DNA from 2 places in the Brachybacterium sp. GCM10030267 genome. Region 2 is predicted to be linked to the other one. Evidence: predicted binding sites of a transcription regulator. Region 2 holds the regulator's gene; the other holds the start of a gene.

Region 1 (14,253 bases), on a different contig from region 2:
CCTCGAGTTCCACGAGTCCTACACCTCGGGCCGGATCGTCTCCCGGCAGACCTCCGACATGGAGGCGCTGCGCGAGCTGCTGGACTCGGGCGTGAACGTGATGGTGGGCGCCTCGCTGTCCATGGTGTTCACGATCGTGCTGATCGTGGTCATGGACTGGCAGACGGGGATCGTCATGCTGCTCATGCTGGTCCCCTGCGTGATGCTCACGAAGTGGTTCCAGCGGCGCTCGCGGATCGAGTACCGGGCGATCCGTTCGCACTCCGCACGCCTGATCGTCCACTTCGTCGAGGCCATGGCCGGCATCCGCGCAGTCAAGGCCTTCCGGAAGGAGGAGCGCAATCAGCAGGAGTTCGACGACCTCGCCCAGGACTACCGCGACGCCTCGCTGCGCTCGGTCAACGTCTTCGGCATCTACCAGCCGACGCTGCGCTTCCTGGCCAACGTGACCATCGCGGCCGTGCTGGTCGTGGGCGGGTTCCGCGTCATGAACGGCGATCTGCAGGTGGGCGTGCTGGTGGCGCTCGTGCTCTACTCGCGCCGCTTCTTCCAGCCGGTCGACGAGATCGCGAACTTCTACAACGCCTTCCAGTCCGCGGTGGCCGCGCTCGAGAAGATCGCTAACCTGCTGGCCGTCCAGCCCACCGTCAAGGAGCCCCAGGACCCCATCCCGATGCCGAGCTCGAGCGGCCAGATCGACTTCGAGGACGTCTCCTTCCGCTACACCGCGGACGGCCCGACTGTGCTGAAGCCGATGGACCTGCACATCCCCGCCGGGCAGACGGTCGCGCTGGTGGGCCAGACCGGTGCCGGCAAGTCCACCGTCGCCAAGCTCATCTCGCGCTTCTACGACGCGACCGAGGGCAGCGTGAAGCTCGACGGCGTGGACCTGCGGAACATCTCGATGAAGGACCTCACGCGCAACATCGTCATGGTCACCCAGGAGGCCTACCTGTTCTCCGGGACCGTCGCGGACAACATCGCGCTCGGCAAGCCGGGCGCGAGCCGCGAGGAGATCGAGAGGGCCGCGAAGGCGATCGGCGCCGACTCCTTCATCGAGTCCCTCCCCTACGGGTACGACACCGACGTGAACAAACGCGGCGGGCGCGTCTCGGCCGGTCAGCGGCAGCTGATCTCCTTCGCCCGCGCCTTCCTCGCCGATCCGCGGGTGCTGATCCTCGACGAGGCCACCAGCTCGCTGGACATCCCCTCCGAGCGCATGGTCCAGGAAGGCCTGACGCGCCTGCTGGGCCAGCGCACCTCGCTGATCATCGCCCACCGCCTGACCACGGTGATGATCGCGGACCGGGTGCTCGTGGTCCACGGCGGCGAGGTGGTCGAGGACGGCTCCCCGCAGGAGCTGGTGCGTGCCGGCGGCCGGTTCGCGGCGCTGTACCAGGCGTGGCAGGAGTCGATGTAGCGGGGATCAGCGGCGTCCGTGGACCGCGACCCGGGAGCCGCTGGACCGCGACCCGGGAGCCACTGGCGCGGCAGCCCGAGCCCGGGGAGCAGGGGCCGGACGAGTATCCGGCTCAGGCTCCCAGCATCGCTCGCAGCTCGCCGGTGAACCCCTCCACCTCGACCGGCACCTCTGGGCGCCGGAACGTCTCCGGCGTGACCAGGAAGCGCTGCTCGAGAACGATCGGATCCCCGTCGGTGGACACGTGCGTCCCGTTGTCGACGTACCCGCAGGCCCGGGAGACGCCGAAGGACGCGTCGTTGCCCATGCCCGCCGAGGACTCGGCCCGCTGCGCTCCGAGGTGATCGAAGGCGAGGACCAGCATCGCCTGGCGCATGAGCTTCCCGTAGCCGTTGCCGTGGGCGTCCAGGGTCAGCCAGGAGCCCGTCCCGACCGTGCGTCGGTCGGCGAAGCGCTGGGCGGAGACGTCCTGGCAGCCGATCAGGCGCCCGTCGGCCCAGATCCCGAAGTTCAGGGCCCACGCCTCGGGCGAGACGTTCGAGCGCATCCGCCACTGGAACTTCACCGCCTCGCGCACGCGCACATCCGGTTCGGCGCGGTACCAGGGGAACGCGTAGGGCACCTCGGGATCCTCGAAGATCGGCCGACGGATCAGCTCCGCGTACTCCGGCAGATCGGCATCGGCGAGCGGACGCAGAGTGAGGTCGCCCGCGCGGATGCTCAGGCCGAGGGGCGGGTACAGCACGTCGAGGCCGGGGCGCGTCTCCATCGCCCCACTTTAGGCACACCGGCCGCATCCCGCAGCCCGTCCGGATGCCCGTTCCACGACCACGCTCGCGAGGCCGCCGTGGCAGACGCGCGAGCCGTGCCGAGAGGGCGTCGGGACCGGCGGAGAGGCGTCGGACCCAGCGGAGAGGAGCGGGCCCGGCGGGGAGGGGTCGGGCCCGGCGGAGAAGGCGTCGAGCTCAGCGGGCACCGCGCCGGGATCAGGCATGAGGACGCCGGGGCCGGTCGTCGCGCCAGCTGACTGGCTGCGGCGACCGACCCCAGCCTGGGCTGCTGCTGGTCGGGTCCTCGGGCGGGGCGCTGCGCTGACCCTGCCGGCGACCCGGCAGGGTCAGCCTGCTGAACGCACCCGGGTCCCGGCCGGTCCGGTCACACGCCGACGGGCTCCGCCTTCTGGTCCGACGTCGACCCCTCGAGGGTCTGGGCCTGGTTCGAGTCCTGGCCCGAGCCGCTCTCGCTCGAGGTGATCTCCTGCGAACGGTCGCTGTGGCCCACCGCGATCTTGCGCGGCTTGGCCTCCTCGGCCATCGGGATCGTCAGGCGCAGCACGCCGTCGGCGTAGTCGGCCTGGATGCGATCCAGAGCGACCCGGCTGCCCAGCGTCATCTGTCGGGCGAAGGTGCCGCTGGGACGCTCACGGGTCAGCCACGTGCGCTCGCTCTGCGGGGTCGAGCCCGAGCGCTCGGCGCGGACGGTGAGGGTGCGGTCATCGACGTCCACGTCGATGCTGGAGGGGTCCACGCCCGGCAGGTCGATCTCCGCCGTGAAGCTGTCACCGTCACGGTAGAGATCCATCGGCATGCCGACGGAGGCGGGGGTACGGGTGAGATCGGTGAAGAGTCGATCGACTTCCTGGAACGGAGAGAACGTGCGAGCCATGATGAACCTCCTGGAGTGTCTCGGTCGTACATCGAAGAACCTGCGGAGCGCGCCGTCCCTGGCGCTCTCACCCCGCACAACACCTGTGCCCCACGCCGTATTCCAAAGTTGAGCCCCTAAGGCTCATGTGATCTACGTCACGCCTCATCGGTGTCCGCGTGACCGCTCGCGCAACGGGCCGTCCCGGTGCCGGCGATAGGCTCCGACGATGACCACCGACGTACTCCTGACCGGCTTCGCGCCCTTCGGCGGCGAGCTCGAGAACCCTTCGTGGGAGGCGGTGCGGCGGGCGGCGCCCATGCTGCGTGACCGCGGGGTCGCGGTCCAGGACGTCGAGCTGCCCGTCGAGTTCGGTCGCGCCGGGGACCTGCTCGAGGCGGCTGTGCGCGAACACCGTCCAGGGCTGGTGATCGCGACAGGCGTGGCCGCCGGGCGCACCGCAATCACGCCGGAGCGGGTGGCGATCAACATCCGCGATGCCCGCATCCCCGACAACGCCGGTGCGGCACCGATCGACGAGCCGGTGATCACCGGCGGCCCGGTCGCGTACTTCACCGATCTCCCGATCAAGGCGATGGTCGCAGCACTGTCCGCCGAAGCCATCCCGGCCGCGGTGTCGCAGACGGCGGGCACCTACGTGTGCAACGACGTCTTCTATCGGTTGCAGCACCTGGTGGCCACCGGGACCGGGGCCGCCGGCGCGATCCGCGGCGGGTTCGTCCACGTGCCGTCGACCGACGTGGTCGACGTCGGAGTGGCCGCTGCCGGCCTGGTGCGTCTCACGGAGGTCGCACTGGGCTCCCCGTCGGATGTACGAGTCAGCGGCGGCGCACTGCACTGACCGTCCGCGACCGGCGTGGCCCGGTCACTGCGAAGGCCTTCCTGCCTGAGCCCCCACACCGGCTCTTCCTGACGGGCAGAGCACGTGGAAAACTCCCGATGGCACTCCGTGCTGCCGCGGCCGACGGCTCGTGCACGGACCGCTGAGCCCGGCTGTCCACATCACTGTCCACAACGGTGGATGAATGACAGACGTGTAGTTCACCAGGTACGAGCCACATCGAGCCCATGTACAGCGTGTCCCCAGGCGAATGGCGGACGAGCGTTGTCCACACCAGCCGCCGGCTCGTGGCCGTCTGCAGGACCGAGAACCGAACGCGCAGGTCATGCGCATCATCAGTCGAGCAGGGGCCCGACGGCCGGATGCGGTTGCACCGGACCCGTGCGCGACGAAGACGCTGGCCAGAGCAGTTCAGGCACAGCGCGCTGCGGGAGGCACGGAGGATCGTCGTTCCGGCCGTCCACACCGCGCGTCCACCACGGACGGCGAGTTTTCCACAGTGATGCTCGCTCGGTCCCCCGCCGTTGGCCATTTCTCCACATCCCCGTCCACAGCTGGGGATAGTCACAGCCATGTGATTCGCCCGCGGGGGTCTCTGTGCCGGGCGATCCCGGGGTCCGGCGCCGAGCCCGAGTGCGCCGGCGTCAGGCGTCAGGCGTCAGGCGTCAGGCGTCAGGCGTCAGGCGTCAGGCTCAGGCGTCAGGCGTCAGGCGTCAGGCGTCAGGCGTCAGGCGTCAGGCGGGGAGCATGACAGTCTTGGCGGCGACCAGCGCCACGCACAGCAGCACCCCGCACGCCACGATCCCCACGTGGACCATCGCCGAGCGCCGGGCGAGCGCCTGCCGGTCCACCCCCGGCGTCGCCTTGGGACGCAGGGCGAACATCCCGGCGGTGACCAGGCCGCCCATGATGAGCCCGCCCAGGTGACCCTGCCAGGAGATGTTGGGAACGGTGAAGGTGATGACGAGGTTCAGCACGATCAGCACCGCGATCTGGGCGGTCTGCCCTCCCATCCGCCGGTTGACGACGAACATCGCGGCGAACAGCCCGAACACGCCGCCGCTGGCCCCGAGCGTGCCGCCGTACCAGGCCTGGCTGAGCGGGTCGGTGAGCAGGTAGACGGCCGTGTGGCCGGCGAGGACCGAGACGAAGTAGACCGCCGCGAACCGCACGTGGCCCATGGTCTGCTCGAGGTACTGGCCCACCACCCACAGGGCCCACATGTTCAGCACCAGGTGCATGATGCCGCCGTGCAGGAAGCCGCCGGTGAGGAAGGTCCACGGCATGACCAGGGCACGGAACGGGGCGAAGACGCCCAGCTGGTAGACGAGATCACCCGCGACGGTCTGGCCGACGTAGGCCAGGATGCACAGGGCCATGACGGTGTAGGTGACGTAGGGCCGACGAGCCCCGATGGTCCCGCCCATCGCGTTGCGCGGCCGGGCCGATGCCTGCTGCCGGGAGATCTCCCGTTCGCAGTCGACGCAGAGCACCCCCACTGATGTCGGTCGCTGGCAGTCCGGGCAGGCCGGACGGTCGCAGCGCTTGCAGCGCACGTAGCTCACCCGGTCGGGGTGGCGGGGGCAGACCGGCTGGCCCTGCGGGTCAGGGTTGTCCTCGGCGCTGTAGCCGTAGCTGGGGCGTTCCATGGCGTCCATTCCACCACGGGGACCTGGGCCGGAGCCGCGCGCTGCCAAGAGGTTCGGCTCAGGGCGAGGTGTAGGGGAAGGCGGCGAAGAGTTTCTCGTACCGGGCTCGCTGGGAGGCGCTGATCGGGTGCAGCTCGGTGAGGTCGAGCTTCCGTCGGCCGGCAGGGCCCTTCCGGGTCCAGGTCCCGCGCATCTCTCCACGGCGGATCGCGGCACGCTTGAAGACGCCGTTGTTGCCGGGCACGAGCGCTTGGTGGCGCTTCTCGTCCATCAGGTACAGGCGGTCCCGGTAGCCCAGGACGAGTTCGTCGAACCCCGGCAGCAGCATCTCCCGCATGGTCTCCTTCTCCCGCACCGCATAGTCCTCGGCCAGTCCCGGTCGCCACCACAGCTGTTCGCCGCCGCCGGAGCGGGCGTCGGCCGCAGTGGTGTGCAGCCGCCCGTCCCCGTCGGCCCAGCCCGTCTCCAGCCGGTCCGTGATCTGGGGCAGCGCTGACCGGATCCTTCCCAGCGGGAGCTTCGACCACCAGGCCAGGTCCCGCTCCCCTGCCGGGCCGTGACTGGTGAAGTACCGCCGGGCGAGCTCGGCGATCGCCGCGGTCTCATCGCCCCCGAAAGCCGCCTCGAGGTCCGAGCGCGGTGGCAGCCACGCGGAGGCCAGCACCACGGCGGTCTCCTGCTCGCGCCACGGGCCGAGAGCGACCAGCCCGGAGGCCAGGAAGTAGGTGAGCAGGTGATAGCCGCGGCCACCGTCGGTCGCCACGCCGGCCGCCTCCCAGGCGGCCATGACGTCCGTGCGCAGCACGCCCTGTCCCACGCCGCGCTGCGAGGCCGGGGCGACGAGTTCGACGAGCGCGTCCGCGGCCCGCCGGAAATGCTTCTCGTCCAGGCCCAGCTGGGCTCGGCGACCGATCGAGGCGCGCAGCGGGCCGGCCGCACACAGCTGGGTGAGCCAGGCGAGGGTGTCCGCGGCGACGGCGAAGACGGTTCCGCGCATCGGGTAGCCGCGCACGATCTCTGCGCGGTCGAAGGCGGCGAGCACCGGCTCGAGCTCGCCGCCGGTGCGCAGCGCCAGCGACGCCATCACGCCGGGCAGGTCCTGTCCCTGATGGGCGCCGAAGGCATGGGCCGCCTCCGTCGGGCTGTCGAAGCGGCGCGGGCCGGCGAGGCCCTGCGCGAGGATCCGGGCACCGGCGAGGTGTCGCTGCGTCATGACGCGAGACTAGTGGCGGGGTCCGACGGACCCGGCTGCATACGACAGCGGCACCTCACGGAGCGTCTCGTGCGAGATCTGCTCCGGGAGGTGCCGCTGCATCGGGCGACGATCCGGCCCGCGGTTACCGGGCCGGGATCGGGCCGAGGTGGCCTCGGGGCTGCGCCCAGGTCAAGTTCGAGGCCGTGGGGCTCACTTCTCGATGGTCACCGAGTTGATGACGATGTCCTCGAGGGGACGGTCGCGCATATCGGTCTTGGCGGCACCGATCTCGTCGACGACCTTCTTGGAGTCCTCGTCGGCCACCTGGCCGAAGACGGTGTGCTTGCCCTGCAGGTGCGGGGTGGGGCCGAGGGTGATGAAGAACTGCGAGCCGTTGGTGCCGGCGGGCTGGCCGGTGATGGCGTTCATGCGCTTGCCGGCGTTGGCCATGGCCAGCACGTAGGGCTCGTTGAAGTTCTTCTCGGAGATCTCGTCGTCGAAGGTGTAGCCGGGACCGCCGGTGCCGGTGCCGATCGGGTCCCCGCCCTGGATCATGAAGCCGGAGATGATGCGGTGGAAGACGACGCCGTCGTAGAACGGACGGGTGACCTTCTCGCCGCTCTCGGGGTCGGTGAACTCGCGGGTGCCCTCGGCGAGGCCGACGAAGTTGTCGACGGTCTTGGGTGCGTGGTCCGGGAACAGCTCGAGACGGATGTCCCCGTGGTTGGTGTGCAGAGTTGCGAACATGGCGTCATCCTCGCACAGACGCTGCTGCAGGAATCCTGCGTCCCCATCGCACAGCAGAGGGACGGCAGAGCGTCGGACGGGGCCAGCGCCGACCGGTCGGCCGGTTCGATCCTGACCGGTCGTCTGGGTGCGTTCATACTCGCTCGCGTTAGAGTTGTGCCACACGGGTCGAGTCATCCCCTCAGGGGTGCCGCGGCCCAGGGACCACCGTCGGCCCGACCCGGCGGATTCGACCGAAAGGGGAAGCTCATGGCGCTGACCACCAAGCGGGAAACCAAGAAGGCCAAGAAGCAGGCCGCGAAGACGGCGGCTGCCGCCGGGGCGACGGCCGGGAGCGCTGACAAGGCCGTCCAGGAGCTGCAGAAGCTCGCGGCCAACGTCGGTCCGGTGGTGTCCGAGGGCGCGCGCGAGGCTCGCCTCCGGGCGAGCGGGCTGGTGGACCAGTACGGTCCCGGCGTCGAAGAGCGCTTCCGTCAGCAGAGCGAGAAGTTCTCGGAGCTCTCGCAGAACCTCGGCCCCCGTGCCGACAAGTTCAAGCGTGACGTGCAGGAGGACTACCTCCCCCGCGCCCGCAAGACCGCCGAGACGACCAACTCCGTCCTGCGCGCCGCGGTCGAGGCCGCTCGCAAGGAGATCGACAAGGGGCAGGGCGAGATCAAGGCCGCCGCTCTGGCGCCCACCCCGGCGGCGAAGAAGAAGGGCCGCGCCGGCAAGGTGCTGCTCGTCCTCGGCCTGGCTGCCGCCGGTGCCGCCGCGGGCTACGTGGTGTGGCAGAAGACCCGTCCGGTCGAGGACCCCTGGGCCCCGCCGGCGGACTTCGCTCGCGCCCACTACCCGGCCTCCGCCTCCAGCGAGTCCGATTCCTCCACCGTCTCCGACACCGTCGGCTCGGCCGACGCCGGTGACGTGGCCCAGGCCCTGAAGGGCGAGGATCGTCCCTCCGACGTGGAGCCCAAGGAGGTCAAGGTCGACTCGGACCCGGCCGAGAGCGATGCGGCGCAGGACGACGAGAAGCGCGGCACCCACCGCGGCGACTCCTGAGTCCTCACCCCTGACGCGTCGCTCCCCGACGCGGGCAGCGGAACGTTCAGTGCACGGCGCGGCGATCCCGTCCTCCGACGGTGATCGTCGCGCCGTCGCTGCGTCTGCCCCCGCTGGGCCTGGTCCCGCTGCGTCTGTCCCCGATGCGTCTGTCCCCGCTGGGTCTGCGCCTGCTCCGCGTACGTCCGATGGGCGTGAGTCCGCTGGATCTGCTGCGCACGGAGCCGAGATCTCCACGCCTCGATTGCGGCTGTCACCGGTCAGCGAGGGCGATCTCGAGGAACTGTTCTCCCTCCACGCCGATGCCCGCGCGTTCGTCGACGACCTGACCGAGCCGCTGACCGCGCGCGCCCAGATGCGCTGGGTGCTCTCCCGCTGGATCGAGCACTGGCAACGGCACGGATTCGGGTACTTCGCGGTGCGAGCGCGTGGGAGGACCGGTTTGCCTGCCGGCCTGCTCGGCGTGGTCGGGCTCGCCACGCTCGAGGCCGACGCCGACGGCGGGCGCGACCGCGCAACCGAAGCAGCTTCCGCCTCCGGTGACTCCGCACTGCTCAGTGCCTACTGGCGGCTGGATCCCGGGGCGGTCGGTCGCGGTGTGGCCACCGAGGCGATGGCCGCCGTGATCGATGACCCCGTGGTCGGGGCTCGTGAATGCGCGGTGGTGGCCGTGACGGCGGCAGGCAACGCCGCCTCCCGTGCCCTGGCCGCGCGCCTGGGCTTCCGCGCCGCTGCGCCGGACCGCCCCGTCCCCGGCGATCGCCCGGGCGACGTCCTCCTCGTCCGGCCGGGTGCCTGACGAGCCGGTGCGCGAAGGCTCCTCTTGACGCCCGCGCTTGACCATGTACCGAGAACATGGTGTGCCCTCGTGGTGACCGGCGACCCCGTCGGTCCCCCACCGGTCACCGAGGAGCACCCGCCGTGCGTCTGATCCATGAATCGCTCTCGCTCATGCGAGAGCATCGCCGTGCCTATCGTCTGCTCAACGTCATGGCGTACGGCCTGCTGGTGCTCGGGATGGCCATCGGGATGCTGTTTCCTGAGGTCACCGCGTCGCAGCGCACCGGGTTGCAGGCGAGTGGGGACGCGGACCTCGTGACCTCGCTGCTGTCCTCGCCGTGGCTGTTCGCCCTGACCATCCTCGCCGTCAACATCGGCCGCATCATCGTGGCGACCATCGTGGTCCCATCGCTGGTGATCCCCTTCTCCGGGATCGCCGTCTTCGCCTACTTCGCCGTGACCACGGGGATGACCCTCGCTCCGGTGGACACGGCCACGCGGATCTCCCTGATCCCGCATGTGCCGACCATGGTCATCGAGTTCCAGGCGTACGTGCTGATGATGCTCGGTGCCTATGTCCTGGGCCGGGCATGGCTGCGCCCCGCGACGGTCGGCCAGCAGAGCCACCGGCGGGGCTACCTCGGCGGGCTGCGGCGCATGGCCTGGCTGGCCCTCGCCGCCCTGGCACTGCTCGTGGCCGGAGCCGTCTATGAGGCGTTGTCGCTCGTGTACCTGCTGCCCGTGGTCTTCGGTCTGCTTGCGCCATGATGGGTGCACCGGAAAGGAGTGTCCGCATGGTCTGGAGCACCAGTCAGCTGGCGCGGATCGCAGGCACCACGCTGAACACCGTGAGGCACTATCACCGGATCGGCGTGCTGCCGGAGCCCGAGCGGGCCTCGAACGGCTACAAGCAGTACGGCATCCAGCATCTGGTGCAGCTGGTGCGGATCCGTCGGCTCAGTGCGCTGGGGATCCCGCTGACGCGGATCGCCGCCTCGGCTCCGGGCGCCGCCGCATCATTCGAGGAGATCCGCAGCCTGGACGCCGAGCTCGAGGCGAGGATCCGTCGTCTGCAGGGGGCACGCAAGGACCTTGCAGAGCTGATGTCCCATCAGGCTCCCGCCGAGACCCCGGCCGGGTTCGCCGCGGTGGCATCGAGTCTCTCGGAGTCACAGCGTGGATTGCTCGCCGTGTACACCACCGTGTTCGACGGTCCGACGCTGGAGTCCTTCCGGCAGGCCGTCCTCGAACCCGAGCCGACCGATCTCGAGTTCGATCGTCTTCCCGCCGAGGCCACGGACGCGGAGATCGAGGATCTCGCCCGCCGCATGGTTCCCGCGGCCCGGCGGACGCGCACGAAGCACCCGGAGCTGACCGACGCCCTGGAGCGCTCTCCCCACGGGGCCGAGGCGGCCGGGCTGATCCTCGCGCACGCCCTGGTGGAGCTCTACCACGGCGCCCAGATCCGAACCCTGCAGCGGCTCGAGACACTGCTCGCCGAGGAGGTCGGCGCAGCCGAGCCCGACGGTTCCTAGACTGACGCCCATGCCCGCTCCCCCGAGCCCGCGCGCTGCCGGCCGCTACGCCCCCTCCCCCAGCGGCGACCTGCACCTGGGCAATCTGCGCACCGCGATCCTCGCCTGGGTACTGGCCCGCCGCAGCGGCCGGGCCTTCCACCTGCGCATCGAGGACCTCGACCGGGTGCGGGAGGGCTCCGAACAGCGTCAGCTGGAGGACCTCGAGGCTCTCGGCCTGGACTGGGACGGTGAGGTGGTCCGCCAGTCAGAGCGCGGTGCGGCCTACGACGAGGCGATCTCACAGCTCCTCACTCGTGACCAGGTGTTCGAGTGTTACTGCACCCGGCGGGAGATCCTCGAGGCACCGAGCGCCCCGCACGCCCCGCCCGGCGCCTACCCCGGCACCTGCCGCGACCTCACCCCTGCCCAGCGCGAGGCGGGCCGGGCCCGGATGCGGGAGCTGCGCCGCGAGCCTGCTCTGCGCCTGCGTGCCGGTGTTGCCGAGTGGACGGTGCGCGACCTGTGGGCGGGTGAGGTCACCGGGGCTGTGGATGACCTGGTGCTGCGCCGCGGCGACGGGGTGGTGGCCTACAACCTCGCCGTCGTCGTCGATGACGCGGCCGCAGGGGTGGATCAGGTGGCGAGGGCGGACGACCTGCTCAGCTCGGCGCCCCGCCAGGCGTATCTCGCTCACCTGCTGGGGCGTGCGGAGCCGGAGTACGCGCACGTCCCGCTGGCGGTCAACGCCGACGGGGCGCGGCTGGCCAAGCGCGACGGTGCGGTCACGCTGCGCGACCGGCTGGAACGCGGTGAGAGCGCCGCGGACGTCGTCGGCCGGATCGGCGAGTCCCTCGGCCTGAGCGGGTGCCGCACTGCCGCCGACGTGCTCGAGCGGTGGGACCCCGCGTTCCTCCCCCGCGAGCCCTGGGTCGTGCAGTTGCCGGCCTGATGCCGAATCTCCCGTCGGGCGCCGCCCGCCCCGGGCAGCCCGGGCCGGCCCAGAGGTCCCGCCGGCGTGACCGGGCCGAGCCGTCCCTGAACGGGCCTCGACAGGTTCATGAACGCGATGTGGCACCGCCTCGGGGCGCTGCCGGGGATGCATAGCGTCGAGGGAGTCCGGCGACATCTTCCGGGCCGTCCCCGCCGCCACGCCGCGAAAGTCTCCTCATGACGGATCACTCGATGACGGATCACTCGGCCACCGCCCGCTTCCGCTCCCTGGTCTCCCGCCGACAGGTGTTCCGCACCGCCGGTGTCGCCGGGGTCGCGATGGCCAGCGGCCTGCTGATCACCGCTCCCGCGTCCGCGCTCTCCGATCTCGGGGTGCAGAAGGCGCTGTGGGGCCTCTACTACTACGACGGTCTGCGCGACGGCGTCGTCGGCCCCATGACCAAGGCCTCCATCCGCGAGTTCCAGTCCGACCGTGGCCTGGTGGTCGACGGATGGGCGGGCAGTATCACCCAGGGCGAGCTCGTCGAGGTCGTGATGCAGGTCCAGGCGTACGTCGGCGCCGTGCAGGACGGCGACTACGGAAACGTGACCGTCTCGGAGGTCAAGGACTTCCAGCGCCGCTGGGGCGGGCTGGTGGTCGACGGCCGCGCCGGCGGCCTGACGATGTCCGCCATGGGGATCACGCGCGTGGTCTCCGGCGGCGGTGGGAACGGCGGCGGTGGCGAGGACACCAGCGGCATCACCGTGGGATCCTGGAACGCGTCGATCAGCCGCTCGAAGGTCATCGATCGCGCGATGTTCTGGGTGAACAACAAGCGCTCCTACTCGATGTCCTCCACGAGCGCGGGCCCGGAGTCGGGGAAGATGTGGCGCAAGGACTGCTCCGCCTTCGTCTCTATGGCGTGGGGCACGTACCACTCGGACAATCCCACCGGGTACACCACCTGGTCGCTGCACCCCAGCTCCGGCTACGGCGTCACCCGCGCCATCACGAAGTCCGAGCTGAAGGCCGGGGACATCCTGCTGATCACGCCCGCCGAGAACGGCAAGAGCTATGGCCACGTGGGAATCTTCGAGAAGTGGGCGAACACCGCGAAGACCCGCTGGGTCATCCTCGAGCAGGCATACAGCACGGGAGGCACGGCGCGGCGCACGATCGGCTACCCGTACTCGCCGTCGTCGAACAGCGCGAAGTACAAGCCCTACCGCTACACCCGGATCACGGGCTGATCGGCCGGGCCGCCGGCTCGGTGGCACGCTGATCCGGCCGCTGCCCGGAGGCAGGCGTCGTTCCTCTCACCACACTTTGCTACTGATCGGTAACACGCTCGATACACGAATGTATCGTGCTGTTCGTGATGGGAATCCTCCGCGCTCTCCTGGCCGCCCTCTCCTCGGTGGCCCATGCCCTCCGCGCCGCCGTCCGCTCCGCCGCAGGCTCCGTCGGTCGCAGCCTCTCCGCCGCGGGCGGCGGCGCGGCCGCACTGCTGCCGGCTGAGTGGAAGAAGCCGATCGCGGCGCTGTTCGTCGTCGGCCTCGCCCTGGTCCCGGTGATCTACTCCGGGAACATGACGTGGTCCTTCCACGACCCCAGCAACAACCTCGACCAGATCACCGCCGCCGTGGTCGACGAGGACGAAGGGGCCACCGCGACCACTCCCAGCGGCGAGGAGACGCAGGTCGACGTCGGCCGCGAGTTCACCGACACCCTGGTGGACATGGATGAGGAGAACGTCTTCGATTTCGTGGAGGTCTCCGCCGCCGAGGCGCAGCGCGGCCTGGAGGACGGCACCTACGGCGCCACCGTCGAGATCCCGAAGGACTTCTCCGCGAACGTCGCCTCGCTCGGCGGGGACGCGGAGCAGGCGGCGCCGGCACTGCTGACGGTGACCACCAACGACACCATCAACTACGTCGGCGGGAACTTCTCGAAGTCCGTCGGCACGGCCCTGACCGACTCGCTGCGCGCCAGCGTGCTGGAGGACTACCTCGACAACATCTACGTCGGCTTCACCACCATCCACGGCGGGATCGTCGATGCGGCCGACGGGGCCGGCGAGCTCGCCGACGGCTCCTCCGAGCTCCATGACGGCACCGGCGACCTGGTCTCCGGCAGCACGGAGCTCACCGACGGCACCGGCGAGCTGGTCGGCGGGACCGACGAACTGGCCACCGGCGCCTCCAGCCTGCACGAGGGCAGCCTCGACCTGGTGGTGGGGCTGGATCAGCTCTCGGCCGGCGCGGTTCAGCTGCGCGACGGAACCGCCACGCTGCATGAGGGCGCCGAGGACCTCAACAGCGGCCTGACCACGCTCGATCAGCAGGGCGCTCCCCTGCGCACCGGGGCCGAGGACCTCGCCGAGGGCACCGACCAGCTCGCCAGCGGCGCCTCGGACCTCTCCGATGGGGCCGGGCAGGTCGCCGGCGGCACGCAGGAGCTCAGCGAC
Region 2 (14,253 bases):
GCGCGGTGCGAGGACCTCGAGGTTCTCGGCGATCGTGCGGCCGGTGACGGTGAGGCAGTCGCCATCGAGCAGCCCCTCGTCCAGCAAGGTCTTCATGACCACCTGGATGCCGCCGACGTGGTCGACGTCGTTCATGACGTAGCGGCCGTAGGGCTTGAGATCGGCGAGGTGGGGGACCTTCGCACCGATGCGGGCGAAGTCGTCCAGGGTGAGGTCGACCCCGGCCTCGTGGGCGATGGCCAGCAGGTGCAGGACGGCGTTGGTGGAGCCGCCGAACGCCTGGACCACCGCGATGGCGTTCTCGAACGCCGGCTTGGTCATGATGTGGCCCGACGTGATGCCCCGGCGCAGCATGCCGACGACGGCCTCGCCGGCCCGGCGGGCGTCGGCATCGCGGCGACGGTCGGCCGACGGGGGAGTGGCGGATCCCGGGATCGACATGCCGATCGCCTCGGCCACGGTCGACATCGTGTTGGCGGTGTAATAGCCGCCGCAGGCGCCCTCGCCGGGGCAGATGGAGCGTTCGATGCGGCCGACGTCCTCGCGGCTCATCAGCCCTCGCCGACAGGCCCCGACGGCCTCGAAGCCGTCGATGAGGGTGACGTCCTTCTCCGTGCCGTCGGTGAGGGTGACGCGGCCCGGCATGATCGTGCCGGCGTAGACGAACACGCTGGCCAGGTCCAAGCGGGCCGCGGCCATGAGCATGCCCGGCAGCGACTTGTCGCAGCCCGCCAGCAGCACGGAGCCGTCGAGGCGCTCGGCCTGCATGACGGTCTCGACCGAGTCGGCGATGAGGTCGCGGGAGACGAGGGAATAGTGCATCCCGTCGTGGCCCATCGAGATGCCGTCGGAGACGGAGATGGTGCCGAACTGCAGCGGGTATCCGCCCCCTGCGTGGACGCCTTCCTTCGCGGAGCGGGCGAGACGGTCCAGGGACAGGTTGCACGGCGTGATCTCGTTCCAGGAGCTCGCGATCCCGATCTGCGGCTTGTCCCAGTCGTCATCGCCCATTCCCACGGCGCGCAGCATGCCGCGGGACGCGGTGGCGGCGAGGCCGTCGGTGACCTGGCGGCTACGGGGCTTGATGTCCGGTGAGGCGTCGTCGTTGGCGGTCATGGTGGCGAGCCTATGACCCAGCTGACGGGATGTATACGCCGTCTCCAGCGTGTCGGGCGTACGGCCGGATGGTGCCTCAGATCGTGCGGTGCGTGGCGCTGGGGTCTTTGGGGCCTTCGGTGTCTGTCGTGCGCTCGGGTATCCAGGGGTCTTCCTCCTCGTCGACCGGGACGTTGCCGTCGACGAGCCTGGATTCCAAGGACTTGGAGTAGACGGGCACGGACTCCGATTCGATCTCGATCGAGCCCTCGATGTCCTGCCATTCCCCGCCGTTCACGGAGAACTGCCCGGTGAATGTCGTGGTGAGGGTGATGTCGTACCAGCCCTCCTGCGTGTACGTGCTGGAGACGGCCTCGGAGGGGTATGGCTCGCCGGGGTTGTCCGTGGTGATCGTGTTCCCGTCGCCGAGGTCCCAGTGGTACGAGACGGGCGTCGCTCGGACGGCGACGGGGGTATCGAGGAGCGTGACTTCGAGTTCCTGGGACTCGGCTTCGGCGTAGAGCACGTTGACCATGTTCACCGGGAGCCAGCCATCGACCGGTCCGGCATGAGGCTTGAGCGGATCGACGGGCATCTGCGCGAAATCGCTCTGGGTGACAGTGATGACGATCGGTTCGGCCTCGGCCATCTCAGGAGACCCGGGCATGGCGCACCGGAACCCCATGTCGGTTTCTTCTCCAGTCTCGTTGTCGATACGCGTGCCGCGCTGCGTGACTCCCTCACTGTCGGTGTCGCCTCCGCCGCCGCCACCGCTGGAGTTGTACATGACGTCGCCATTGCCGCGCATGGGCGCGCTGTCTGATTCGCAGGATGCAGCGTCCGGGTCGCACTGCCACGCGGCGTCGGCGGACATCTCGCAATCGTCGAATGCGGAAACGGCTTCCCAGACATAGCTGTATTTTGGTGCGTTTCCATCCGATGAATCGTTTGTCGTCGATGAGGAGTCGGTAGACTCGCCCGAGTCTGTCGTGGCATCTTCCAGAGACGCTGCAATTTCTTCTGGCGTTAATTTTCCTTCTACTGGCGGGTCGTCTGCTTCGGCACTGAGTGGGGCGGAAAATAGAATGATGGCGGCGAGAAAGATCGTGACTAGATTGTGTTTTCGGTGGATGTGTCGATTAGCTGTGAGCATCCTCGCTCCACTCAATGCTCATTTCGCTGACAGTCCACTCTCCAGACGTCCAGCTCATCCCGCCGATAGCTGTGTACTCGAGATGGGTGACATTCTGTCGACCAGAGAAGTCGGGGCTCGGGCGGGAGTGTGGGCCAAGCTCGAATTCGTATCCGATCTCGTGTTCAAAGTTGGGTGATTCATGGATTGCTGTGGCGATGTCAGTCACTTCGACCTCGCTCCAATAATGTCCGCCGTCTGCAATTTGCTTTAGGTCTTCGTTCAAGTATGCGCAGCCTTCGCACGCATCGGATTGCAGCGTCTTGAGTAGTTCGTCGCTCCCCGTCTGGTGCGCCCACATGGAGACGGCGATGTAATACCGGAACGCCTGCTCCGCGCCCTCCGGCGTGTGCTCGTCCATGCCTGCATACTCCGCAGGATCGGGAGGGGGGATATCGGGGGCGGCTGCGCTCGGGTCCGCTTCGCCGTTGCCGCCGCCATCGCTGGAGTTTCCGCCGTCGCTGGGCGCGCCCTCGCCATCGGAGCCTCCTCCGTCGCTGGCACCTCCGCCGTCGCTGCCACCGCCGGTGACGGTGACGTCAGGGGGCGGGCTGGTGACGGGGCCGTCACCACCGTCGCCGCATGCCGCGAGGCCGAGGGTCAGAGCGGCGGCGGCCGCGGCGGAGAACAGGCGACGGGGCATGGAGATGCCTTCCGGGAGTGCGTCAGGTCACCTGCACGCTATCTGGCCCGCGTCTCCCGCGTCCTCCAGTCGCAGAGATTGTGGATAACCGGCTCAGCCGAAGGCCTCGACCGTCTCGGCGGGGTCGAGCACCGCGGCCGGGTGCGGGCCTGCCTTCTTCCACGCCGCCCGCCACGTCTCGACCTCGGGTGACGACAGTGCCCCGCCGGCGAGAAGCACCATGTTCCCGTCGGCCGGATGCAACAACAGCGTTGCGTGAGTCAGCGTCCAGACCCCGGAGAGGCCGCGCGCGGCCGCCGCCTCCTCGAGCTCGCGCACCTGACGTGCGAGGAACCGCTGGCCGGCGTCGTCGCCGACGTTGACCAGCAGCACGCCGTCGTCCGTCAGATGCGCGAGCGCCTCCGCATAGAAATCCTGGGTGGCCAGATGTGCGGGAGAGGATTCGCCGGAGAACACATCGAGCACGATCGCCTCGAACTGTCGGTCTCCCATGGCGGCGAGCTCGGCGCGGGCATCCCCGATCACCACCTCCAGATCCGTCCCGGTGGGCAGGGGCAGCGCGGAGGTCACCAGCGTCGGCAGCTCGCGCTCTATCTCGACGACCACCTGCGCGGAACCCGGCCGGGTGGCCTGGACGTACCGCGCCAGGGTCAGGGCGCCCGCCCCCAGGTGTGCGATCCGGATCGGCTGGCGACGCGGCCATGCCTCGTCCAGCACGTTCGCCATCCGCCGCAGGTACTCGTGCACGAGGTGCGTCGGATCCTCGAGGTCGACATGGGACTGCTCCACCCCGCCGATCTGCAGGACCCAGCCGCCGTCGACCTCGTCCTTCACGATCCACGCTGGCTGGTCGGAGGTGCTCAGTTGCACGGTGCGGCGCGCGGAGGGAGGCAGGTCGGATGCAGACATGGCGACATTGTCGCGGACACGGGAGGAGGTCAGCGGATTGAGGGCGTCGCCTGCGACGCCGCTCGCGGTGGCTGCACGTATCCTGCGCGTAACTCCGAGACCGAAGGACGAGCACATGGCCGATCGCGAGCAGGATGCCGACGACCTGACCGCGGTGGCGGCCGAGGTGCTGGAGGAGCTGGCCTCGCTCGAGGACCCGCGAGTTCGGGCCGTCAACGAGAAGCGCGGCGACGACCATGGCGTGAATCTGTCCGCGCTTCGCGCCCTTGCCAAGCGACTCAAGACGCAGCCCGATCTTGCCCGTGAGCTGTGGTCGACCGGCGAGACCTCTGCCGAACTGCTCGCCGTGCTCATCTCGCGGCCCAAGGAGTTCGGCCGCGATGAACTCGACACCATGCTGCGTGAGGCTCGCGCTCCCAAGGTCCACGACTGGCTCGTGAACTACATCGTCAAGAAGAGCCCACACCGCGAGGAGCTCCGCCAGGCGTGGTCGGCGGGCCCGGATCCGGTCGTCGCCAGCGCCGGCTGGGCGCTGACTAGCGACCGGGTGGTGAATAACCCGCACGGAATCGACCAGTCCCGGCTCCTGGACATCATCGAGGCCGAGATGAAGGACGCCCCCGATCGTCTGCAATGGTCCATGAACCACTGCCTAGCGCAGATCGGCATCCACACGCCGGAGCTGCGTGAGCGGGCGCGGCGGATCGGGGAGCGGCTCGAGGTGCTCAAGGACTACCCCACGCCCCCGAACTGCACATCGCCCTATGCCCCGGCCTGGATCGACGAGATGATGCGACGCCGGGAGGCGATCTCCTGAGATCTACGTGAGCGGGCGCGAGAAGTCGAAGACGAGACCAGGAGCGTCGTCGACCGCGACGGAGGCCGAACGCTCGCCGTAGTCCATGTCCTGTGGCTGCCGGATGGCGCGGGCGCCGCGCGCGACGGCCTCGCGGAACGACTCGTCGACGTCGTCGGCTGTGAGGTGCAGTACGAGATTGCCGGTTGCGGGCTCGCCGTCCGCCGGGGCGTTGATCCACAGAGGGACGTCGCCCGGGAGCTGTAGCGCTGCGAACGTCCCGAAGTCGCTCTCCACGCTCCAGCCGAATACGGTGCTGAGCGACCGTGCTGCCCGGGAAGGGGCCGGCAGCAGCGCCGTGAGGGCTCGGATCGCGGGCATCTATGCCTCCTTCGGCTCCCGCCGGATCGTCCGACGGATCGGCTCCCGCCGGATCGTCCGACGGATCGTCTCGTACCGCGAACCTACGCCAAAGACGTGGTCTCCGTCACGCCGTTCCGGATCGGGAATGTGCGGCGCATCCCCGTAGTTGAGTCGGGTGTACTCAAGTTCGATGCGTCCCGGATTGACAACGATCGCGACGGGTCCTCTACTTGAGTGCGTACAGCTCAAGGCTTGCCGCCGGCCCACGGCGGCCGGCATCGCACGAACCCGTTTGCGGCGTTCCCGTCGCAGAAAGGCAGGCACTCATGTCCCGTGTCGTCGGAATCGACCTCGGTACCACCAACTCCGTCGTCTCCGTCCTCGAGGGCGGCCAGCCCACCGTGATCGCGAACGCCGAGGGCGCTCGCACCACCCCGTCGGTCGTCGCCTTCTCCAAGCAGGGCGAGGTCCTGGTCGGTGAGGTCGCCAAGCGCCAGGCCGTGACCAACGTCGACCGCACCATCTCCTCGGTCAAGCGCCACATGGGCACCGACTGGAGCACCGAGATCGACGACAAGAAGTACACCGCGCAGGAGATCTCCGCGCGCATCCTCGGCAAGCTCAAGCGCGACGCCGAGTCCTACCTGGGCGAGGACGTCACCGACGCGGTCGTCACGGTCCCCGCGTACTTCAGCGACGCCGAGCGCCAGGCCACGAAGGACGCCGGCACCATCGCCGGCCTCAACGTGCTGCGCATCGTCAACGAGCCCACCGCCGCGGCCCTGGCCTACGGCCTCGAGAAGGGTAACGACGACGAGCAGATCCTCGTCTTCGACCTCGGCGGCGGCACCTTCGACGTCTCCCTGCTCGGCGTGAGCAAGGACGAGGAGGGCTCGACCATCCAGGTCCAGGCCACCGCGGGCGACAACCGCCTCGGCGGCGACGACTGGGACCAGAAGATCGTCGACTGGCTGATCTCCCAGGTCAAGAACAAGGAGGGCGTGGACCTCTCCAAGGACCGCATCGCTCTGCAGCGCCTCAAGGAGGCCGCCGAGCAGGCGAAGAAGGAGCTGTCCTCCTCGACCTCCACGAACATCTCGCTGCAGTACCTCTCGATGACCGAGAACGGGCCGCTGCACCTCGACGAGAAGCTCACCCGGGCTCAGTTCGAGGACATGACCTCCGACCTGCTCGAGCGCACCAAGGCGCCGTTCCACCAGGTCATCAAGGACGCGGGCATCTCGGTCTCCGAGATCGACCACGTGATCCTGGTCGGCGGCTCCACCCGTATGCCGGCTGTGACCGACGTCGTGAAGTCCCTGACCGGTGGCAAGGAGCCCAACAAGGGCGTCAACCCCGATGAGGTCGTCGCCGTGGGCGCGGCCCTGCAGGCCGCGGTCATCAAGGGTGAGCGCAAGGACGTCCTGCTCATGGACGTCACCCCGCTCAGCCTCGGCATCGAGACCAAGGGCGGCGTGATGACCAAGCTCATCGAGCGCAACGCGGCCATCCCGACCAAGACGTCCGAGGTGTTCTCCACCGCGGAGGACAACCAGCCCTCCGTGGCGATCCAGGTGTTCCAGGGCGAGCGTCAGTTCACCCGGGACAACAAGATGCTGGGCACCTTCGAGCTGACCGGCATCGCCCCGGCTCCCCGCGGCATCCCGCAGATCGAGGTCACCTTCGACATCGACTCCAACGGCATCGTGCACGTGACCGCGAAGGACCGCGGCACCGGCAACGAGCAGTCCATCCAGATCACCGGCGGCTCCGCCCTGTCCGACGAGGACATCGACCGCATGGTGAAGGACGCCGAGGCCCACGCCGCCGAGGACGAGGAGCGCCGCAAGAACGCCGACGCCCGCAACACCCTCGAGCAGCTCGTCTACCAGGGCGACAAGGTCCTCAAGGACAACGAGGGCAAGGTGCCGGATGCGGATCGCACCAAGGCCGAGGATGCCATCAAGGCGGCCAAGGAGTCCCTCGCCAGCGAGGACACCTCCACCGAGGACCTCGAGTCCAAGCGCGACGCGCTGAACGAGGCCCTGCAGGCCGTGGGCACCGCGATCTACTCCCAGGCCGAGCAGGAGGGTGCCGAGGGCGCCGCCGGGGCCGAGGGTGCCGAGAGCGGTTCGACCTCGTCGGACGATGACGACGTGGTCGACGCCGAGGTCGTGGACGAGGACGAGGAGAAGAAGTGATGAGCGAGGACCAGAGCACTCCCGACGACGCGCAGCGCCCCGAGGGTGAGCCCCGGTTCTCCTTCAACGACAAGCGGAAGGTGAACCCGGAGGACGGCAGCGTCCGTGACTCCGGCGCCTCGGAGACCGCCTCCGCCGGGAACGAGCAGGACCCGGCGGAGGGCGCCGAGCCCGTCGACCCGATCGAGGCCGAGGCCGCGAAGCTCTACGAGCAGGCGGCCGAGGGCGATGACTCCGGCAGCGGGGTCCCGGCAGATGCCGGCCGGGTGGCCGAGCTCGAGGGCCAGGTCACCGAGCTGACCGAGCAGCTCAGGCGCGAGCAGGCGGAGTACGTCAACTCGCGCCGGCGCATCGAGGGCGCCGCCGAGGCGGGCAAGGAGGCGGCCGTGGGCCGTGTCCTGACCTCGCTGATCGGCGTCCTGGACGATGTGGAGCTGGGGCGTCAGCACGGCGACATCGCCGAGGGCACCCCCTTCCACTCGATCGCCCAGAAGCTCGAGGACACCCTCGGGTCGCACGGTCTGAGGCGCTACGGCGCCGTCGGGGAGGAGTTCGATCCGAACCTCCACGAGGCGCTGATGCACGAGCAGGCCGACGACGCCGAGACCACCACGATCGCGCAGGTCATGCAGCCCGGCTACGCCCTGGGCGAGCGCGTGCTGCGACCGGCGCGGGTGAGCACCCGCGGCCCGGCCTGACCGGTCGCACCTAGGGGCGGCGCGGGGCCCTGCCGGCCATCACCCGGCCGGCAGGGCCCCGCCCTCCCCGCCCCGGCGGGCGTGTCCCGTCGGCCCCATATCTCTCACCCACCGACTCACCGCCCACCGACCCCAGGAAGCCCCTGACGCTCCCGAAAGGAGACGCACATGTCCGGACAGGACTGGCTCGACAAGGACTTCTACGCGGTCCTCGGCGTCTCGAAGGACGCGAGCGCGCAGGAGATCAAGAAGGCCTATCGGGCCAAGGCCAAGAAGTTCCACCCCGACCGTCATCCCGACGACCCCACGGCCGAGGAGAAGTTCAAGGAGGTCGGTGAGGCCTACTCGGTGCTCAACGATCCCGAGCAGCGTCAGCAGTACGACGCGATCCATGCCATGGGTTCCGGCGGCGCGCGCTTCTCCGCGGGCCAGGGCGGCCCCGGCGGTGCAGGCTTCGAGGACGTCTTCTCCTCCATGTTCGGCGGCCAGGGCGGCGGCTTCTCCGGCGCCGGGGCACGCGGCGCCCGGGGCGGCGCGGCAGAGCCGGATCTCGAGGACATCCTGCGCATGTTCGGCGGGCAGGCCGGCGGTGGCTACAGCAGCGGTCCGGCCGGATTCGGCGCCACGGGCGGCTTCGGCGGCGCCGGTGGACCAGGCGGCGCCCCGCCGAAGGGGGCCGACATCTCCGCCCGCACCCGCATCGGCTTCCGCGACGCCGCGCTGGGCACCGAGATCCGCCTGAACGTCGAGGGACGCACCGTGACGGCGCGCATCCCGGCCGGCGTGCATGACGGCCAGAAGATCCGGCTGCGCGGCAAGGGACGCCCCGGTCCCGGCTCGGCCCCGGCGGGCGACCTGCTGCTGACCCTCGACGTCGAGGAGCATCCCGTCTGGAGCAGTGACGGCGCGAACCTGCGCCTGACCGTCCCGATCTCCTTCGACGAGGCGGTCCTGGGCACCACGCTGTCGGTGCCGCTGCTCGACGGCGGCTCCGTGAGCGTCAAGGTGCCACCGGGCACCCCGTCGGGCCGCACCCTGCGGGTGCGCGGCAAGGGCATCACCACGAAGAAGACCACGGGTGATCTGCTGGTCACCGTGCAGGTCGCGGTGCCCACCCACGTCGAGGGCAAGGCCAAGCGGGCCGTCGAGGATCTGCGCGAGGCGCTGGCCGACGAGGACCCGCGGGCAGGACTGGCGGAGGCCGCCGCCCGCTGACACCCGCTCCGGCGGGGCGGCCTCGCCGCTCCGCCGGCGCGGCCTCTCGCCACCGAGTCCTCGTGCGCCGGCTGCCGCCGGCGGCAGGCCCCGGCCTGGCAGAGTAGGACGGAGCAGAGAGCAGACCTCGCCCGACGTAGGTATCCCGCGTAGAACTGGCGCAGGAAGGAGCATCCCCGATGGCCGGCCCGCACCGCATCGACGAGCGCGCACCCGTGTTCGTGATCTCCGTGGCCGCGGAGCTGTCCGGGATGCACCCGCAGACGCTGCGCCAGTACGACCGGCTGGGCCTGGTCTCCCCGCAGCGCACCCGCGGGCGGGGCCGGCGCTACAGTGCGCGCGACGTCGCGAAGCTGCGCGAGATCCAGCGACTCTCCCAGGACCAGGGCATCAACCTCGCCGGGATCAAACGGATCATGGAGCTGCAGGACGAGGTCAACGACCTCGCCGACCAGCTCGAGAGCGTCCAGGAGACTCTCGACGCGATGACCCCCGCGCAGCGGCGGGTGTTCTCGGCCGACCGCGACGGGGAGATCAGCGCGCTGCGCCGGGGCGAGAGGCCCCAGCGGCGCGGCGGAGGCGCGCTCGTACTGTGGCGTCCCTCGCGTCGGCAGTGAGACCGCGCGAGCGGCGATGGGGCTGCACGCCCGTCAGCCGGTAGATCTCCTCGAGCCGGCGGGCCACCGAGCGCAGATCGACGTCCTCGGCGGCGAGCCGCCCGGCCTCGGTGAGGTCCTCGAGCCGCCCCTCCAGCAGATCGGTGAGCTTGCGCGCGACCTCGGCCGGGAACTCGGGGCCGTCGCCGGCGACCTGGTGGGTCAGCACCCCGTCGGGCATCCGGTCCCGGTACAGCGGGATGGCCCGCACCAGGGCGGGAACTCCGCAGGCCAGTGCCTCCCACAGCACGATCCCCTCGGTCTCCTCCTTGGTCAGGAAGCAGAACACGTCCGCGCCGCAGTAGGCCTCACGCAGCTTGTCGGGGCGGAGGTAGCCGGGGAACAGGGCGTTCGAGGGCGCAGTGGCCAGAGCGCGCTCGACGTCGGCCGTCAGCAGGCGCTCGTCCGTGCGGCCGTACCAGACGAAGGTGACCTCGGGCATCCGTCGGGCCACCTCGACCCAGTCGAGGATCCCCTTGCGCACCAGCTGCATGCCGACGCTGATGACCACCTTCGCATCCGGGGCGATGCCGAGGGACTCGCGCAGCCGCGGCCGCGCCTCGGGATCCGGACGGAAGAACGTGGTGTCCACGCCGTTGGAGAGCACATGGATGCTGCTGGTGATGCCGTACTTCGGGTCCGAGACCAGCTCCCGGGAGTACTCGCTGGGCGTGACCACGGCATCCCCGAGGCGGTACAGGTGCGAGATCCACCGCCGGAACAGCGGCGCGAGCTGGTTGGAGCCGGGGAAGGAATCGCGGAAGTCGTTCTCCGTCGAGTGCGCCCACACCAGCACGGGCCGGCGCCATAGACGGGCCCAGCGCGCGAGGAGCGGGGTGTCCGGGAACGGGGTGTTGAGGTGGACGACATCGAAGGGGAGCAGCGGATTGGTGACCACCTTGTGCCCGAGCGCGCGCACCACGGACTCCTGATGCCGGATCGCCGCTCCGATCCCGGATTCGCGGGCGAGCCCGGCCATGCCGTGCGGCATGAGCACGCGCAGCGGCTCGTGGGTGCGCACGTTGCGGCGCGGGTGCCGCCCGGGCAGGAGGGTGTGGACGACATGGTCCAGCCAGTGCACGGCCGGGTCCCAGGGCCGGCGGGGGCGCCTGACGGCGCGGGTCCTCATGAGCATGACTCTCCTCCGTTCACCAGGGCAGGACGCGGAGCAGGATGGCGCTGACGCCGAGCCCGTACGCGATCAGGGCCCACGGCTTGCACAGCAGGATGATCGCCGCGTAGGTGCGCCACCGCATCCGGGTGGTCCCGGCGATGTAGCACAGCAGATCGTCCGGCGCGATCGGCAGCGCGATCGCGAGGCCGAAGGCGCGGGTGAAGTGGGCGTTGCGCGTCCAACCCAGGAATTTCTCGACCGTCCGCGGGCGGAAGATCCGTTCGATGAGCGCGAGGCCGACGTGCCGGGCGATCAGGAAGTTCAGGAGAGACCCGGTGCACACGGCGAAGTAGTTCAGCAGGGTGCCTTCGACGGGACCGAACAGGACCGGGCCGGCGATGACCAGGAGGCCACCGGGCACGATCGGGAACACCACCGAGGCGGCGGAGACGATCAGGAAGGCCACCGGTCCCCAGGCTCCGAGGGAGTCGATGAAGCTCTGGAGGTTCGCCAGTGACTGCAGCACGCCCGTCTGCAGGCCCCACCAGATCAAGCCGATGCTGAGCCCGAGTCCCAGCAGCGGGGAGAGGCGGGCGGCGATCCGCACGGGGTCCCGACGGGCCGGGGTGGCGGGGCCGGTTCCGAACCCTCCGAGCGCTCCGAGCTCCCCGTGGTCACCGATGCGCGGTGGCGCGACGGTCCCGGGCTCCCCGGCGAGCTCCAGCGTCGAGCGCTCGGCGCGCGAGATCCCGCCGGGGACGGCCACGGCGGTCGGTGCGGACTGGATCGCGGTGCTCATGCCACGGCCGCCATCCGGGTGATGACGCGCGGGGAGTGACGCAGCAGGGTCTGCTGATACACCTCGAGCACGGAGCGGCCGAACCGGCGGGCCCCGAAGGTGGCCGCGGCGTGGTCGACCGCGGCGGCAGCCATCTCGCGGCGCGTGCGCGGGTCATCCAGCAGTGCCGAGAGGTGCTGAGTGAACTCCGCCGCGGTCTCGTACTGGTGGCCGGTGCGGCCGTCGAGGACCACGCTGGCCAGCGACGGGTCCCGGTGGCACAGGAGCGGCAGGCCGCTGGCGAGGGCTTCGATGAAGGTCAGGCCCTGGGTCTCGCTCAGGGAGGCGCTGACGAACACGTCGCCGACGCGGTACCAGCGCTGGACCTCGGCGGGCTCGACCACGCCCGTGAACACGACGCGATCGGCGATGCCCAGCTGCCGCGCGCGCTCCTCGAGCTCCTCGCGATAGGGGCCCTCGCCCACCAGCACCAGGACCACGTCGCTGCGATCGGCGGCCGCGACCATGTCCAGGACCTCGTCGAGGTTCTTCTCCTTGGCCAGGCGGCACACCGAGACCAGCACCTTCTGGTCCGCGCCGATGCCCAGCCGGGAGCGCAGGGCGGCGGTGTCGGCCCGCTCGGCCTCGGAGGCGGCCGGTCGGAAACGCTCCAGATCCAGCCCCGTGGGGACGACGTGGACCGGCCGGCGCACCCCGTACCCGCTCAGCAGCGCGGCGACCTTGGCGGTGGGGACGACGACGGCGTCGGTGCCCGAGAGCACGCGCCGCGAGAAGGTCGCGACCACTTTGCGGCCGACGGTGCGGCTGGGGGAGTAGTAGTGCGTGTAGTCCTCGTAGATGGTGTGGTACGTGTGGATCAGCGGCACCGAGAGGGTGCGGGCGATCCGGCGGGCCCACACATGGGTGGAGAACTCGCAGTGGGAATGGATCACATCCGGCCGCCAGCGCAGAATGTCCCGCAGGACTCGACGGCTGGCCGGCATGCCGATCCGCGCCCGGTCGTAGAACATGGCCGCGGAGACCGAGCCGATGCGGTAGACGCCGGGCTCGCTGCGGGTGCGGATCCCCTGGGAGAGGGTGAGGACGCGGACGTCGCAGCCCAGCGCGATCAGTTCCCGGCGCAGAGTGGCGACGGAGGCGACGACGCCGTTGACGACCGGCTCCCACCAGTCGGTGGTCAGCAGCACCCGCAGCGGTCGCTGCTCGCCGCCGGTGCGTTCACCGCCGGCACGCTCGCCGCCGCGGCGCTCGCCCCCGGTCCGCTCGGCGGCGGTCCGGGCGGTGGCCGCCCGGTCGGCGGGGCGCATCTGGATCACGTTCACCCCTCGACCTTCGCACTCGGAGGCGTCTCCGTCGTCCGTCGAGCGGATGAACGGGGTCAGACTCCGGTCTGATATCTGCCTCGTCCACTCACCGTGGGATGTCCTCGACCTCATGGTTCGAGCCTACGGGCGGCGATCTTCGACCACGACGGGGCACGCCCGAGCCGTCGCGGAGTGTTTCCCCCTGGTGCGTCAGTTCGTAACCTGGTAATGCGCGGTGAGCGAGGTGGAGGCCAGCTGCTGGCTGAAGATCGCGAACCGGGCCCTGATGTGCGGGCCGTCGGGGTCCACACCCAGCGTCTCGACCGGCAGGGCGTGGACCGTGAAGGTGTAGCGGTGCGGCGGTCCGGCGGGCGGCTCGGGACCGTCGTACCCGCGGTTGCCGAAGTCGTTGACGCCCTGCTGCAGGGAGGGCTCCTCGCGGGGGACGCCGAGGGGCAGCGAGGTCGTGGTGGCAGGGATGTCCCACGCGATCCAGTGCCAGAAGCCGGAACCGGTGGGGGCGTCCGGGTCGAACAGCGTCACCGCGAACGAGCGGGTCCCCTCGGGGGCGCCCGACCAGGTCAGGTCGGGAGAGAGGTTCTGCCCGCCGAGGTTCTCCACCAGCTGCTGGGGAGCCACCTCGGTGCCGTCCGGGGTCGCGTTCGAGGTCACGGTGAAGGTGTTCTCGCTCATGCCTGCCAGCGTAAGCAGGTGCGGCCGCGCTGTCGACCGGCCGGCGGCCCGGCCTACCGCTCGGCCGACCGCTCGGCCGACCGCTCTGCCCGCGCCGCCGTCGGTGGGGGCGTCCGGCTCAGAATCCGTCGGCCGACGGTCGCGGGTAGTGCTGGAGGAACTTCTTGACCTGGTTCGCCTGGGCGGCGAGGACGTAGGCGCGGCGCCGCGGGCCCTCCGGGCCGTAGGACAGCGGGTGGACGGTGCAGCGCCGACCGATCTCCCGCACCCGCGCGCGCAGGTCCGGATCGATGATGTACCGGCGCAGCAGCATCCAGGGCACGATCGAGTAGAGGATCTCCTGCTGCGGGACCATCCGCTCCGCCTCGCGGTCCTCGACCAGATCGGCGACGACGGGCACGGCGACATTCGCGCCGGCCGCGGTCATGTAGTAGTTGTTGCGACCGATGCGGGGATTGACCTCGAAGAACTTGGCGATGCCATCGCGCGGATCGATCTTGACATCGAAGTTCGCATAGCCGCGGTAGCCGGTGTGCTCGAGGAAGCGCACGGACTGCTCGAGCACGTCGGGCAGG

Evidence for each region. The regulator HspR, encoded in region 2, represses chaperone genes until heat shock. The targets are predictions, from matches to a motif close to AAGTTGAGTCNNNNNGACTCAACTT.
Region 1: the regulator HspR is predicted to act here: its motif matches at 3,191-3,215, upstream of ACFQS2_RS01970 (Hsp20/alpha crystallin family protein).

What each region holds. Positions count from the first base shown of each region.
Region 1 covers NZ_JBHTCX010000002.1:344,283-358,535, reverse strand. The annotation lists gene ACFQS2_RS01980 (ABC transporter ATP-binding protein) at 1-1,420, shown strand, start outside; gene ACFQS2_RS01975 (GNAT family N-acetyltransferase) at 1,533-2,189, opposite strand; gene ACFQS2_RS01970 (Hsp20/alpha crystallin family protein) at 2,576-3,085, opposite strand; gene pcp (pyroglutamyl-peptidase I) at 3,294-3,926, shown strand; gene ACFQS2_RS01960 (rhomboid family intramembrane serine protease) at 4,661-5,575, opposite strand; gene ACFQS2_RS01955 (DNA glycosylase AlkZ-like family protein) at 5,634-6,788, opposite strand; gene ACFQS2_RS01950 (peptidylprolyl isomerase) at 6,981-7,517, opposite strand; gene ACFQS2_RS01945 (hypothetical protein) at 7,767-8,558, shown strand; gene ACFQS2_RS01940 (GNAT family N-acetyltransferase) at 8,803-9,357, shown strand; gene ACFQS2_RS01935 (hypothetical protein) at 9,480-10,106, shown strand; gene ACFQS2_RS01930 (MerR family transcriptional regulator) at 10,133-10,873, shown strand; gene gluQRS (tRNA glutamyl-Q(34) synthetase GluQRS) at 10,884-11,804, shown strand; gene ACFQS2_RS01920 (peptidoglycan-binding protein) at 12,038-13,036, shown strand; gene ACFQS2_RS01915 (YhgE/Pip family protein) at 13,165-14,253, shown strand, end outside.
Region 2 covers NZ_JBHTCX010000017.1:147,604-161,856, reverse strand. The annotation lists gene ilvD (dihydroxy-acid dehydratase) at 1-1,116, opposite strand, end outside; gene ACFQS2_RS15300 (PKD domain-containing protein) at 1,193-2,248, opposite strand; gene ACFQS2_RS15295 (DUF6318 family protein) at 2,235-2,930, opposite strand; gene ACFQS2_RS15290 (spermidine synthase) at 3,024-3,839, opposite strand; gene ACFQS2_RS15285 (DNA alkylation repair protein) at 3,955-4,656, shown strand; gene ACFQS2_RS15280 (VOC family protein) at 4,660-5,016, opposite strand; gene dnaK (molecular chaperone DnaK) at 5,325-7,199, shown strand; gene ACFQS2_RS15270 (nucleotide exchange factor GrpE) at 7,199-7,897, shown strand; gene ACFQS2_RS15265 (DnaJ C-terminal domain-containing protein) at 8,066-9,112, shown strand; gene ACFQS2_RS15260 (heat shock protein transcriptional repressor HspR) at 9,292-9,729, shown strand; gene ACFQS2_RS15255 (glycosyltransferase) at 9,647-10,897, opposite strand; gene ACFQS2_RS15250 (TVP38/TMEM64 family protein) at 10,917-11,681, opposite strand; gene ACFQS2_RS15245 (glycosyltransferase) at 11,678-13,003, opposite strand; gene ACFQS2_RS15240 (YbhB/YbcL family Raf kinase inhibitor-like protein) at 13,196-13,678, opposite strand; gene ACFQS2_RS15235 (carboxylate--amine ligase) at 13,797-14,253, opposite strand, start outside.